2 regions of the Streptomyces sp. NPDC005262 genome follow, and region 2 is predicted to be linked to the other one. Evidence: riboswitches for the same ligand, from Rfam matches in the RefSeq annotation. Region 2 holds a riboswitch; the other holds the start of a gene.
What was found. A riboswitch is a leader RNA that binds a small molecule or an ion and turns the genes downstream of it on or off. The one in region 2 is predicted to bind glycine.

Region 1 (7,507 bases), on a different contig from region 2:
CACCGGAACCGACATCCCTCTGTCCGGGGAGTCTTCAACGCGCCTGCGATCACCCGCCAGACCTGACGGGGAATGTTTGCTCAAACGTGATGAGGTCAGAAGGATTCCGTAATCCGGACAGCGTTGCCCGGGGAGCGGATTCAGGCTTTCGAACCACCGCTGTTTTCCGGCCAGTTGCTCCAGGATCCATGGGAAGCGCCGGATGCTCCGGTAGGCAGGAATTGTCCGGACTTGGGCTTCCGTGACGTCATTTGCCGGTAGCTCAAGCGATTTCGGCAGGATCGGCGCACAGCCCGGGTCAACTCACCGGGCGCGCCTGCCCGTCGGGGGCGCGGCGGGACAATCCCGGACGCCTCCGGCTCATCTACCCGAAGGGGTACCCGTAGGCGGAACCGGCGGCGGGCGGCGGACCGGCCTGGGCGTGTGCCTCGCGGTCGTAGAACGGGCGGGCGTTGGCACGCAGCCACATCGCGACCGGGTCGTACTCGTCGGACATGGCGACGGTCGAGACGGGGAGCCCGTCCGGGACCGCGCCGATCGACTGCTGCATCATCGCGCGCACCGTGTCGACGGAGGACTGACTCGTGTCGTAGAGATCGAGACCGATGGCGAGATAGGGGACACCCAGTGCGGGCTGCACCCAGGCGCGGCGCAGCGAGCGGATCGCAGGGGTGCGATGGGCGTTCTGCGACAGCAGTGCGTAGAACTGCGGGATCTCGATGGCCGGCTCGGTGAGCCGGAGGGGGCCCGCGGGCATCCGGTCGAGTCCGGTGGCGATCCGTCTCAGATCCAGCCAGGGAATGCCGACGCCGCCACCGGGGGCGTGCGGGTTGAGCCAGATGCCCCAGCGGTCGGGAAAGAGGGCGCGGGCGATGTCGACGCCCGTGACCACCTCATGGGCCCGGTTCCATCCGCTGGCCGCGAGTTCCTGGGCCGAGGTCACGCAGGGGGCGTAGCCGAGCCCGTCGATCTCCATGTTCCCGTACTGGGCGTCCGGCGATCCGGCCTGGCCGTGCCAGAGCAGCATCCAGATCCGGTCCTGGGCGAGGGCCCGCAGCAACGCCTCGTACGCGTCGTAGCGCCCGGGCGTCACCTGACGCAGCATGTGCTCGACCTGCCCGGCCGCCGCGGTGCCTGACGCACTCACCCTGGGTCCCGCCCCTCTTCGATCCACTGTGTCGGCCTGCCGCTCCCGGGGCACACGGGTGCGGCACGGTGGCCGAGGCACTAGCCATCATCAAACCAGCTTAAGCGGCGTCCCTGACACCGACTTGACGTCACAGGCCGACGGGTCGCGCACCGGCCGCCGGGCTCCGGCAAGGGGGCGGCAGGCCGCTCAGTGGCCCTCGCGCTGGTAGAACGGCCGGATCCTGGCCCGCATCCAGTCGGCTACCGGGTCCTGCGCCACGTCCAGCAGGACCAGGTTGACCGGCCAGGGCACCTCGACCCGGCCGAGCGCGCGGCCCAGGGCATCCATCGGGGCATTGCGTCCGGCACCGTCCCACGTCGAGAACTCGACGCCTATGAAGAGGACGGGGTCGCCGCCCTCGATGCTGGCCAGCGTGCGACGGGCGGTGCGCACGACACCGCTCTCCTCGAATTCGCCGGCCGCGGCGGCGAGGAAGTCGACGGGCTCCTCCTGCCAGTCCGGCTCGTACAGGCGGACACGGCCGCCGCTGGCCGGCCCGTCCAGAGAGGTGCGTCCGGCGCGGCAGAGCTCGGCGACGGCGGGCGGCGGCAGCGGCATGCCGACGGCGCCACCCGGATTCACCGCGATGCCGAGCTGCGGGGGCAGTCCGCGGGCGAATTCGCGGGCAGGCGCCACGGTGAAGGACATATGGGTGCCGACGCAGCTCAGGAACTGCTGTTCGGAGCTGAAGACGGGAACGTACGCCGCACCCTCGATCTCCACCGTGGGCAGATCGAGCGACGGGGCGTCGGGACCGCCGCCGTTGGGAAGGGGCACCCAGAGATGACTGCGGCCGAGCACTTCGACGAGCCGGCCGCCCGCTTCCGGGCTGCCGAGCGAGGCCCCGAGCACCTCTTCGAGCTCATTGGCCGGCCATCCGCCCTGCAAATGGGTCTGGACCGGTGCCGGAATGTCCACTGCTTCCCCTTCTCGCCCCACGGCTTGCCGCAGAACAGTAACTCTGGCGCGCCCTTCCGCGCTGACGGGCGGCAGTGGTGCTACAGGCTGTGGTCGGTGAATGTGATCCGGGCGAGCATCCCGGCCGCCTCCCGGTCCAGCAGCACCGCCGAGCAGCAGCCGGGCGGCAGGATGCCGGCCTCGGTGTCCCGCAGCAGCCTGCCGACGGCCCTGCGGTGCCGGGCGAAGGCGTAACCCGAGACTCCGCGCCCTCGCTCGCGCTGGCCCTCCCTCGCCACCTGAGGGGTGACGTCCAGCAGGACGAGGTGAAGGACACGGCCGCGGCGTCGCGCGTCCCGGGCCAGCCAGCCCCGCACCCACGCCTGGGTACCGCAGTCGTGGACCACGACCGGGTCACCGGAGCGCAGCGCCCGCCAGAGCCCCCAGTAGTGGGCGACACGGACCAGCGGGCGGTAGAGGGCGTACGGGAGTAAGCGGGGCACTCGCCGCGCCCAGCGGTCCCGGGTGTCCTGGGAGTCGATGGCCCGTACGGCCACCGCTCGCCGGATGAGCGTCGATTTGCCGCTGCCCGGCAGCCCGGAGACCACCACCACATCGCCCGCGGCGAAGTGCAGGCCGCGCGGGCTGCGCCCGGCGCGCTCGCGCAGATCGCGCACGACGGGTGCGTGCGTGCCGAGCCTTTCCCGGACAGGTGTGCCCGGCTGCGCGGTCATCGCGCCGTGCGCGACCCCCGCGGTCGTCGCGTACCGCTGCAACGTCATTGCCCTCCCCCTGTCGGTCACCCACGCCTGCCCTCGAAGTGTAAAGAAAAGGCAATGCGAGACAACCGTCCCACCGTTCGTTTCCCTCACGCGGTACCGACGCCCCACTCTTCCGCAATGCGTGCGATGATGACCCGGCCAACTGCATAAAGGCCGCTTGAATCCACGCGGGAGAGTTCCGGCCGTTGACCGTGCCGGGCGCCGAAGGAGCAAGATCCTCCCTTGAATCTCTCAGGCCCCGTACCGCGTGGATGAGGCAGATCTGAAAAGCGAGCCGCCGCGGCGGCTCCACCCAAGGTGCAAGCCGAACCCGTCAGGGTCTCTCGGCGAACCTCTCAGGTTCCGATGACAGATGGGGAGGGATCGTCCTCGTCGTCATGCCCTGGGAGCCAGACCTATGAGCAACGCCCCCCGTCTCACCGCCCTCGACGCCCTGCACCGCTCGCTGGGCGCGACCATGACCGACTTCGCGGGCTGGGACATGCCGCTGCGGTACGCGAGTGAGCGCGACGAGCACAACGCGGTGCGTACGAAGGCCGGCCTCTTCGACCTGTCGCACATGGGCGAGATCACCGTCACCGGCCCGCAGGCAGCGGCGTTCCTGAACTTCGCGCTGGTCGGCAACATCGGCACCGTCGCCGTCGGCCGCGCCCGCTACACGATGATCTGCGCCGAGGACGGCGGGATCCTGGACGACCTGATCGTCTACCGCCTCGGCGAGACCGAGTACATGGTCGTCGCCAACGCCGGGAACGCCCAGATCGTGCTGGACGCCCTGACCGCCCGCGCCGACGGGTTCGACGCTGTGGTGCGCGACGACCGCGACGCGTACGCGCTGATCGCCGTCCAGGGCCCCGAGTCCCCCGCCATCCTGGCCTCGGTCACCGACGCCGACCTGGACGGTCTGAAGTACTACGCGGGCCTGCCCGGCACCGTCGCCGGCGTGCCCGCGCTGATCGCCCGCACCGGCTACACCGGCGAGGACGGCTTCGAGCTGTTCGTGGCCCCCGAGCACGCCGAGCAGCTCTGGCAGGCCCTCACCGCGGCGGGCGCCCCGCACGGCCTCATCCCGTGCGGCCTGTCCTGCCGTGACACGCTGCGCCTGGAGGCGGGCATGCCGCTGTACGGGCACGAGCTGACCACCGAGCTGACGCCGTTCGATGCCGGTCTGGGCCGGGTCGTGAAGTTCGAGAAGGAGGGCGACTTCGTCGGCCGCAAGGCACTGGAGGCCGCCGCCGAGCGTGCCGAGAGCGCCCCGCCGCGCAAGCTGGTCGGCCTGATCGCCGAGGGCCGCCGGGTGCCGCGCGCCGGTTTCCCCGTCGTCGCCGAGGGGCAGATCATCGGCCAGGTCACCTCCGGTGCCCCGTCCCCGACCCTCGGCAAGCCGATCGCCATCGCGTACCTGGACGCCGCGCACGCCGCGCCCGGGACCGCGGGCGTCGGAGTGGACATCCGCGGCAGCCACGAGCCGTACGAGGTCGTGACCCTGCCGTTCTACAAGCGGCAGAAGTGACGCAGTCGCGTCTCAGCCCGTAAGACCACCGTTCATCAGCACTCCCCCGCGTACAGGAGAATTCAGGTCATGAGCAACCCCCAGCAGCTGCGTTACAGCAAGGAGCACGAGTGGCTGTCGGCCGTCGAGGACGGTGTGGCCACGATCGGTATCACCGAGTTCGCGGCCAACGCGCTCGGCGACGTCGTCTACGCCCAGCTCCCCGAGGTCGGTGACACGGTGACCGAGGGCGAGACCTGCGGTGAGCTGGAGTCGACCAAGTCCGTCAGCGACCTGTACTCGCCGGTGACCGGTGAGGTCACCGCCGCGAACCAGGACGTCGTGGACGACCCGGCGCTGGTGAACTCCGCTCCCTTCGAGGGCGGCTGGCTGTTCAAGGTACGCATCACGGAAGAGCCGAAGGACCTGCTCTCCGCAGACGAGTACTCCGAGTTCTCCGGCAACTAAAGACCCCAAGGGACCACCTGATGTCGCTTCTCAACTCCTCCCTCCACGAGCTGGACCCGGACGTCGCCGCCGCCGTCGACGCCGAGCTCCACCGTCAGCAGTCCACTCTCGAAATGATCGCCTCGGAGAACTTCGCTCCGGTCGCGGTCATGGAGGCCCAGGGCTCCGTCCTCACCAACAAGTACGCCGAGGGCTACCCGGGCCGCCGCTACTACGGCGGCTGCGAGCACGTCGACGTGGTCGAGCAGATCGCCATCGACCGGATCAAGGCGCTGTTCGGCGCCGAGGCCGCGAACGTCCAGCCGCACTCGGGTGCGCAGGCCAACGCCGCCGCGATGTTCGCGCTGCTGAAGCCGGGCGACACGATCATGGGTCTGAACCTGGCCCACGGCGGTCACCTGACCCACGGCATGAAGATCAACTTCTCCGGCAAGCTCTACAACGTGGTCCCGTACCACGTGGACGACACCGGTGTCGTGGACATGGCCGAGGTCGAGCGTCTGGCCAAGGAGTCCAAGCCGAAGCTGATCGTCGCCGGCTGGTCCGCGTACCCCCGCCAGCTGGACTTCGCCGCCTTCCGCCGCATCGCGGACGAGGTCGGCGCGTACCTGATGGTCGATATGGCGCACTTCGCGGGCCTGGTGGCCGCGGGCCTGCACCCCAACCCGGTGCCGCACGCCCATGTCGTCACGACCACCACGCACAAGACCCTCGGCGGTCCGCGCGGTGGCGTCATCCTGTCGACGCAGGAGCTCGCCAAGAAGATCAACTCTGCCGTCTTCCCCGGTCAGCAGGGTGGTCCGCTGGAGCACGTGATCGCGGCCAAGGCGGTCTCGTTCAAGGTCGCGGCGACCGAGGAGTTCAAGGAGCGCCAGCAGCGCACCCTGGACGGCGCCCGCATCCTCGCCGACCGTCTGGTGCAGCCGGACGTCACCGAGGTGGGCGTCTCCGTCCTCTCCGGCGGTACCGACGTCCACCTGGTCCTCGTGGACCTGCGCAACTCCGAACTGGACGGCCAGCAGGCCGAGGACCGGCTCCACGAGCTCGGCATCACGGTCAACCGCAACGCCATCCCGAACGACCCGCGGCCGCCGATGGTCACCTCCGGTCTGCGGATCGGTACGCCGGCTCTGGCCACCCGCGGCTTCCGGACCGAGGACTTCACCGAGGTCGCCGAGATCATCGCGTCGGCCCTGAAGCCCTCGTACGACGCGGACGACCTCAAGGCCCGCGTCACCGCGCTGGCCGAGAAGTTCCCGCTGTACCCCGGCCTGAAGTAGTCCGGGAAAGCGGTTCTGTACGTTTGAGGCGGGGCACCGCGCACACTGGACAGTGAGCGCGGTGCCCCATCCCTTGTCCCGCTGCTCTTCGGACCGACCGGTCCGTACCGCACCACCCGGCAGACAACGACGTCTACCAACCCCTTAGGAGTCACTCGTGGCCATCTCGGTCTTCGACCTGTTCTCGATCGGCATCGGCCCGTCCAGCTCCCATACGGTCGGCCCGATGCGCGCGGCCCGTATGTTCGCGCGCCGGCTGAAGAACGAGGGCCTGCTCGCCCACACCGCCTCGATACGCGCCGAGCTGTTCGGCTCGCTCGGCGCCACCGGACACGGCCACGGCACGCCCAAGGCCGTCCTGCTCGGCCTGGAGGGCGGCTCCCCCCGTACCGTCGACGTCGAGTCCGCCGACGACCGGGTGGCCGAGATCCGTGCCTCCGGGCGGCTCAACCTCCTCGGCATGCACGAGATCGACTTCGACGCCGACGAGCAGCTGGTCCTGCACCGCCGCAAGGCACTGCCGTACCACGCCAACGGCATGACGATCTTCGCGTACGACCACGAGGGCGCCCCGCTGCTCGAGAAGACGTACTACTCCGTCGGCGGCGGCTTCGTCGTGGACGAGGACGCGGTGGGCGAGGACCGGATCGTTCTCGACGACACCGTCCTCAAGCACCCCTTCCGCACCGGCGACGAACTGCTGCGGCTCGCGAGGGACACCGGGCTGTCGATCTCCTCGCTGATGCTGGAGAACGAGCGCGCCTGGCGCACCGAGGACGAGATCCGCTCCGGTCTGCTCGACATCTGGCGCGTCATGCAGGCGTGCGTGTCGCGCGGCATGTCCCGCGAGGGGATCCTGCCCGGCGGCCTCAAGGTCCGCCGCCGCGCCGCGAACACCGCGCGCCAGCTGCGCGCCGAGGGCGACCCGCAGGCCCACGCGATGGAGTGGATCACCCTCTACGCGATGGCGGTCAACGAGGAGAACGCCGCGGGCGGCCGCGTCGTCACGGCCCCGACCAACGGCGCAGCGGGCATCATCCCGGCCGTGCTGCACTACTACATGAACTTCGCGGCAGGCGGCGCCACCCAGGCCGAGAAGGAGGACAGCGTCGTCCGCTTCCTCCTCGCGGCGGGCGCCATCGGCATGCTGTTCAAGGAGAACGCCTCGATCTCCGGCGCCGAGGTCGGCTGCCAGGGCGAGGTCGGCTCCGCCTGCTCGATGGCCGCGGGCGCCCTCGCCGAGGTCCTCGGCGGCTCAGCCGAGCAGGTCGAGAACGCCGCCGAGATCGGCATGGAACACAACCTCGGCCTGACCTGCGACCCGGTCGGCGGCCTCGTCCAGATCCCGTGCATCGAGCGCAACGGCATGGCGGCGGTCAAGGCCGTCACCGCGGCAAAG
Region 2 (7,507 bases):
GAAGTACAGCCGGCCACACCATCAGGCAACCGGTCCAACCGGCGGCGATGGCAGGGGACGGTACGGCAGCGGCCGGCGACATCGGATATCGAGGGCCGACGGCGTGCGCGGCGGCCGGGATCACCTATCGGCAGCTCGACTACTGGGCGCGGACAGGGCTCGTCGAGCCGAGCGTGCGCCCCGCCTACGGATCGGGCACGCAGCGCCTCTACAGCTTCAGGGACGTCGTCCTGCTGAAGATCGTGAAGCGCTTCCTGGACACCGGTGTGGCGCTGCAGAACATCCGCACCACGGTCCAGCATCTGCGCGCCCGGGGGTTCCAGGATCTGGAGCGGATGACGCTCATGAGCGACGGTGCGACGGTCTACGAGTGCTCCTCGCCCGACGAGGTCGTGGATCTGCTCCAGGGGGGCCAGGGGGTCTTCGGCATCGCCGTCGGCGTGGTGTGGCGGGACGTCGACGTCGCACTGTCGCAGCTGCACGGCGAGCGGGTGGACACCGGTGAGACGTTGGTCGGCAACAACCCCACCGACGAGCTTGCCCGGCGGCGCAACCGCGCTGTCTGACCGCGTGCGGATCAGGGGTGCGGCGATTGTCAGTGCCGTAGGGCAGCATCGATTGATGTGAGAGCCGCGCCCACCATCCTCCATCTCGACATGGATGCCTTCTACGCCTCTGCGGAGCAGGCGGCGAAGCCCAGCCTGCGTGGCAAGCCGGTCGTGGTGGGCGGGCTGGGGCCGCGCGGGGTCGTCGCCACCGCGTCGTACGAGGCCCGGCGGTTCGGGGTGCACTCGGCGATGCCGACGGCCCAGGCCCGGCGTCTGGCACCCAACGCCGCGTACCTGGTGCCACGCTTCCTGCTGTACCGGACGGTCAGCGACCAGGTGATGGAGCTGCTCGGGCGGCTCTCACCGCTGGTGGAGCCGCTCAGCCTGGACGAGGCCTTTGTCGATCTGGAGGCCGGCGGGGTGGCAGACGACTCGGCCTCGGCACGGGCCGTCGGTGAGCAGCTGCGGGACGCCATCAGAGCCGTCACCGGCCTCACCGGCTCGGTGGGCCTGGCGGGCTCGAAGATGCTGGCCAAGATCGCCTCGGAGGAGGCCAAGCCGAACGGGCTGCTGCTCATCGAGCCGGGCACCGAGCGCGAGCTGCTCGCGCCGATGTCCGTGCGGATCCTGCCCGGCGTCGGACCGGCCACCGGGGACCATCTGCGACGCGCCGGGATGACCACGGTCGACGACCTGGCCGAGGCCGGGGAGGCGGAGCTCGTACGGCTGCTCGGCAAGGCCCACGGCGTCTCACTGCACCGCATGGCCCTCGGGTACGACAACCGCCCCGTCGTGGCGGAGCGCGACGCGAAGTCGGTCTCGGTCGAGGACACCTTCGACATGGACCTGCACGACCGGGTCCGGGTCAGGACGGAGGTCGACCGGCTGGCCGACCGGTGTGTGCAGCGGCTGCGGGCCGCGGAGCGGTCGGGACGGACCGTGGTGCTGAAGGTCCGCAGGTACGACTTCTCGACGCTCACGCGGTCCGAGACGCTGCGGGGGCCCACGGACGACCCCGCGGTGGTCAGAGAGGCGGCCGCGCGGCTCCTGGAGGCCGTGGACACCACCGGAGGCGTACGGCTCCTCGGTGTGGGCGTCACGGGGCTCGCCGACTACACCCAGGAGGATCTCTTCGCGCAGGCGGCCGGTGAGCGGGCCGCGCCCGCCGACCCGGCCACCGAGGACCCGGGCCCCGGCGAGCACGGGGACGTGTCGGCGGCCGGTGCACCGGAGCAGGAGACCCCCGAGCAGCTCGCGGCCCGGCGCTGGCCCGCCGGGCACGACGTACGCCATGACACCTACGGTCACGGATGGGTGCAGGGCAGCGGGGTGGGCCGCGTGACAGTGCGGTTCGAGGAACCGGAGTCGCCGCCCGGCCGGGTGCGCACGTTCCGTATCGACGATCCGGAGCTGTCGCCCGCGGATCCGTTGCCACTGGTGCGCGATCCCGTGGACTACTCGTCCTGGCCGGCCAGCCTGCCGAAGTCGCGGTCCGGTCCAGGCTCCTCGGGCGGCGAGTCCAGACCGTAGTGCCGGTAGAGCTGAAGCTCCTGTTCCGGCGAGAGATGGCGGCCCACGCCGAAGTCGGGTGCGTCCTTGATCAGTGCGCGGTCGAACGGGATGCGGAGCGAATCGTCGACGAATTCGCTGGGCTCCAGCGGGACGAAGGCGTCCCTGCTGAACAGTCCGGTGCGTACGGCGGCCCACTCGGGGACGCCGGTCGCGTCGTCGAGATACACCTCGTCGATGGTGCCTATCTTGGTGCCCTTGCGGTCGAACGCCTTGCGGCCGATCAGGCTCCGCGGATCGATGTCGGTCTGCACGGTCCCTCCCATTGGTCGCGGCTACTCCACAGGCACTACGAAAGTGCAGATCCGGGGCTTCGGCCACTCGAGACTTCCGAGACGAAGCCCGCTGGTAGGCTGGCTATGGCCGCTGACCCCGTGCGGGAGAGTCCTCCGGAGCAAATCCGGCAGGCGCCGAAGGAGCAAATCCTCCCCGGAATCTCTCAGGCCCCCGTACCGCACGGACGAGGTCACTCTGGAAAGCAGGGCGGGTTTCGTGGCGGCTGACGCCGGGACGGATCCCTACCTCACCGACGGTGAAAGTCGGTACGCCGCAAGGCGGACCGGTGAAGCTCTCAGGTTGAGATGACAGAGGGGGAGGCCGTCCGGGCACCCGCGCCGCGGTGCCCCTCGCAGGTCGTGACAGACCAGGAGGCCTCCACCATGACCCCCCGTCGCACTCCGCTCTCCCAGCTGGAGCAGGGCATCCCCTTCGAACAGCGCCACATCGGACCCGATGCCGAGGCGCAGGCGAAGATGCTCGCCCAGGTCGGTTACGGCTCGCTCGACGACCTGACCGCGGCCGCGGTGCCCGACGTCATCAAGAGCGCGGAGGCGCTGCAGCTGCCGACGGCCCGCACCGAGGCCGAGGTCCTGGCCGAGTTGCGCTCCCTCGCCGACCGCAACCAGGTCCTCGCCCCGATGATCGGGCTCGGCTACTACGGCACCTTCACCCCGCCGGTGATCCTTCGCAACGTCATGGAGAACCCTGCCTGGTACACGGCCTACACCCCGTACCAGCCGGAGATCTCGCAGGGCCGGCTCGAGGCCCTCCTGAACTTCCAGACGATGGTCGCCGAGCTGACCGGGCTGCCCACCTCCGGCGCCTCGCTGCTCGACGAGGGCACAGCGGCCGCCGAGGCCATGGCACTCGCACGGCGCGTCGGCAAGGTCAAGAACGGCGTCTTCCTGGTCGACGCGGACACCCTGCCGCAGACCATCGCCGTGATAGAGACCCGCGCCGAGCCGACCGGTGTCGAGGTGGTCGTCGCCGACCTCGGCGAGGGCATCCCCGCCGACATCGCCGAGCGCGGTGTGTTCGGCCTGCTGCTCCAGTACCCGGGTGCCTCCGGCGCCGTCCGGGACATCAAGCCCGTCATCGAGCAGGCCCATGAGCTCGGTGCCATCGTCACCGTCGCCGCCGACCTGCTGGCCCTGACCCTCCTCACCTCGCCCGGCGACCTCGGCGCGGACATCGCCGTCGGCACCACGCAGCGCTTCGGCGTGCCGATGGGCTTCGGCGGACCGCACGCGGGCTTCATGGCCGTGCGCGAGAAGTTCGCCCGCAGCCTGCCCGGACGCCTCGTCGGTGTCTCCGTCGACGCGGACGGCAACAAGGCGTACCGCCTCGCCCTGCAGACCCGTGAGCAGCACATCCGCCGTGAGAAGGCCACCAGCAACATCTGTACCGCACAGGTGCTGCTCGCCGTCATGGCGGGGATGTACGCCGTCTACCACGGCCCCGACGGGCTGCGGACGATCGCGCGGCGCACGCACCGTTACGCCGCGATCCTGGCCGAGGGCCTGCGGGCCGCCTCCATCGACGTCGAGACCGACGCCTACTTCGACACGCTCACCGTGCGCGTCCCGGGCAGGGCCGCCGAGGTCGTCGCCGACGCCCGTGAGCGCGGTGTCAACCTGCGGTTCGTCGACGCCGACCTGGTCTCCCTCGCCTGCGACGAGACCACCACCCGTGCGCAGATCGCCGCCGTGTGGGCCGCCTTCGGCACCGACGGCGACATCGAGGCGCTGGACGGTGCGGCCGCCGACGCGCTGCCCGAGTCCCTGCTGCGCACCGATGCATTCCTCAAGCACCCGGTCTTCCACCAGCACCGCTCCGAGACCGCGATGCTCCGCTACCTGCGCAAGCTCGCCGACCGTGACTACGCGCTGGACCGCGGCATGATTCCGCTCGGCTCCTGCACCATGAAGCTGAACGCGACCGCCGAGATGGAGTCGATCACCTGGCCGGAATTCGGCGCGCTCCACCCGTTCGCGCCGGCCGAGCAGGCGGAGGGTTTCCTCACGCTCATCCGTGAGCTGGAGGAGCGCCTCGCCGAGGTCACCGGATACGACGCGGTCTCCCTTCAGCCGAACGCGGGCTCGCAGGGCGAGTTCGCGGGCCTGCTGGCCGTGCGCGCGTACCACCGGGCCAACGGCGACGACCAGCGGACCGTCTGCCTCATCCCGTCCTCCGCGCACGGCACCAACGCCGCGAGCGCCGTGATGGCGGGCATGAAGGTCGTCGTGGTGAAGACCGCCGACGACGGTGAGGTCGACGTCGCGGACCTCCGCGCCAAGATCCAGCAGTACCGCGACGAGCTGGCCGTGCTCATGATCACGTACCCGTCGACGCACGGCGTCTTCGAGGAGCACGTCGCCGACATCTGCGCCGAGGTGCACGACGCTGGCGGTCAGGTGTACGTCGACGGCGCCAACCTCAACGCACTCGTCGGCCTCGCCAAGCCGGGCCGGTTCGGCGGCGATGTCTCGCACCTGAACCTGCACAAGACCTTCTGCATCCCGCACGGCGGCGGCGGCCCGGGCGTAGGCCCGGTCGGTGTCCGCGCACACCTTGCGCCGTACCTCCCGAACCACCCGCTGCAGCCCGCCGCGGGCCCCGAGACAGGTGTCGGACCGATCTCGGCCGCTCCGTGGGGCTCGGCCGGCATTCTGCCGATCTCGTGGGCCTACGTACGTCTGATGGGCGGCGAGGGCCTGAAGCGCGCGACGCAGGTCGCCGTACTCGCCGCCAACTACATCGCCAAGCGTCTGGAACCGCACTACCCGATCCTGTACACCGGCCCGGCCGGACTCGTCGCGCACGAGTGCATCGTGGATCTGCGGCCGATCTCCAAGGCGACCGGTGTCAGTGTCGACGACATCGCCAAGCGCCTGGTCGACTACGGGTTCCACGCGCCGACCATGTCCTTCCCGGTGGCCGGGACGCTGATGATCGAGCCGACGGAGAGCGAGGACCTTGCCGAGCTCGACCGGTTCTGCGACACGATGATCGCCATTCGCCACGAGGTCGAGAAGGTCGCCTCCGGTGAGTGGAGCACGGACGACAACCCGCTCGCCAACGCCCCCCACACGGCCGCCATGCTCGGCGGGGAGTGGAAGCACGGCTACAGCCGCGAGGAGGCCGTCTTCCCGGCCGGGGTCTCGGCCGCCGACAAGTACTGGCCGCCGGTGCGCCGGATCGACGGTGCGTTCGGTGACCGTAACCTCGTCTGCTCCTGCCCGCCGCTGGACGAGTACGACAACTGACTCACCCGTCGGGTGTGACGCGGACATGCGTCGGGGCCGGTGCGGAGATCTTCTCCGGGCCGGCCCCCGTTCGTACGGGCCGCGGTCAGGCGGCCTTCATCACCTGGCCGGTTCCCAGTGGCCGGTGCGGGGCGATGATCTGCCCGTCCGGGAGCAGCTCACCGGTGTCCTCGAAGAGCAGGACTCCGTTGCACAGCAGGCTCCAGCCCTGTTCCGGGTGGTGAGCCATCAGGCGGGCAGCCTCCCGGTCGGCTGAGTCGGCGGTCGGGCAGGGTGGCTGGTGCTGGCACATGGGTGGGTTCTTTCGCTGCGTCGTAGTGAGTGTCCTGCGGCTTGATGAGGTGTTCATGGCCGCCCCCCGTATCAATCGGTCCGGTCCCAGTGTTGCCCCACGGGCGTCAATCCGCAGGGATTTCGCGGCAGCACTTCTCCTACTCCCATGACGCATCACCCGGCCGGACGGTTCAACACAACTGCACTGTCCCTTCGGGTGGTTCGGGGTAGCCGGACCGGACTAGTCCGGATGGCCTCGGAGTGCGTACGAGCAGTACTGTGCCCCGCCACCGGAAACGGCGACGGGGCACAGCAATGCGAGCCGGAGGCGGGCTGTGGTCAGGCCGGTGAACCGAGCAGGGGACCGGGGCCAGGGGTGATACGCAGCGTCATCACGGGGAGCAGATCGGCGACCCGGTGCGGGCGGTGTGCCGCGATGCCGGGCGGGGCGGGAGCCAGCGGTACCAGAAGGTCGGTGGGAGCGAGGGCTCCGCCGGACGCGGCGGCCTCGATGTCCTCGTGCAGCCACAGTGTGAGCATGTAGAGCTCTGGGATGGAGAGCAGGCGTGGCTGATAGTGCGGTGTCAGTGGCTCCGCCTGGCGCAGGGCGAGTTCGGTCGAGGTGATGTACGGACCCTCGAAGAAGTGCGAGAAGGTCCACCCGTCCGGGGTGAGCATGGTGTCCGCCGCGGCGACGGCCCGCTCCGAACTACGGATCAGGAAGCGCCACGCGGCCAGCCTGGTGCGTGGTGCGAGCCCGCTCGGGCCGATCCGGTCCAGCACATGGACGGGGAGCGGGAGTTCGGGGCTCAGCGGTCCCTGGACGGACCGGAGAGCCGGGGTGCGGGCCTCGCGGACTGCGGTGGGTGAACCGAGTGCCGCGAGGACGCTGCGCAGGGCGGGCGCGGGAGCCGGAGGTACGTGCAGCGGCATAGTGGGTCGCCTCTCACTTCGGAGACACGGTGATGCGTGGGCGGGTGCAGACGGCGCTGTCGGCGTGCGGGGCCAGAGGAGGCCGGTGACTGGGCCGGTGCGTCAACTCTCTGCCTCGTCCGCGGAGTTTATACGACAGGTGTTCACACGGTGTTTCCGCTAGCCGCCTCATGTATTGCCGGCAAGGCGGTATCCGGACTTTATTATGCGGAGAACCTGCTGATTCGGTGGGTGTGGCGCAGCTGCTGCCTGGTGTTTTTTCCCGGCGGCGGTCGGCCGAAACACGTCGACGATTTCACCACCACCGCACGGTGGGAACTGCGCAGTGCTTCATGCCGTCGGAATGTGCCCCCGGCGGCCGCACTCAGATTAGTGGGTCCGCGGTGTCCGTGGGGGCGTTATCGATCACCTGCCTGGGCATTATCGACCGTGACGCGAGCGGCCTGGGCCGCGGGCTGCCCACTCGAGGAGGGACGCTCCGATGGGGGAGAAGGTCGTGGCGGGCGCCTTTGACCTGTCCGATCGGCACAGGTACCGGAGGAAGCTCCACCTGTGCCTGGAGGGGCTGGGGAGGCTCCTGGCGGAGCAGAGGTTCGACCGCCCGCGCAACCTCATGGGCATGGAGATCGAGCTGAATCT

Region 1: linked by a shared signal. The riboswitch ahead of gcvT (glycine cleavage system aminomethyltransferase GcvT) and the one ahead of gcvP (aminomethyl-transferring glycine dehydrogenase) in region 2 are both predicted to bind glycine.

Annotation. Positions count from the first base shown of each region.
Region 1 is NZ_JBIAKK010000001.1:56,378-63,884, forward strand. It holds gene ACFYP5_RS00245 (enhanced serine sensitivity protein SseB C-terminal domain-containing protein) at 365-1,147, opposite strand; gene ACFYP5_RS00250 (enhanced serine sensitivity protein SseB) at 1,337-2,107, opposite strand; gene ACFYP5_RS00255 (AAA family ATPase) at 2,188-2,868, opposite strand; glycine riboswitch at 3,027-3,124, shown strand; gene gcvT (glycine cleavage system aminomethyltransferase GcvT) at 3,266-4,381, shown strand; gene gcvH (glycine cleavage system protein GcvH) at 4,451-4,828, shown strand; gene glyA (serine hydroxymethyltransferase) at 4,849-6,108, shown strand; gene ACFYP5_RS00275 (L-serine ammonia-lyase) at 6,266-7,507, shown strand, end outside.
Region 2 is NZ_JBIAKK010000013.1:213,352-220,858, reverse strand. It holds gene ACFYP5_RS28240 (MerR family transcriptional regulator) at 1-566, shown strand, start outside; gene ACFYP5_RS28235 (DNA polymerase IV) at 624-2,078, shown strand; gene ACFYP5_RS28230 (PRC-barrel domain-containing protein) at 2,003-2,383, opposite strand; glycine riboswitch at 2,485-2,582, shown strand; gene gcvP (aminomethyl-transferring glycine dehydrogenase) at 2,777-5,662, shown strand; gene ACFYP5_RS28220 (DUF5999 family protein) at 5,748-5,954, opposite strand; gene ACFYP5_RS28215 (hypothetical protein) at 6,275-6,868, opposite strand; gene ACFYP5_RS28210 (glutamate-cysteine ligase family protein) at 7,350-7,507, shown strand, end outside.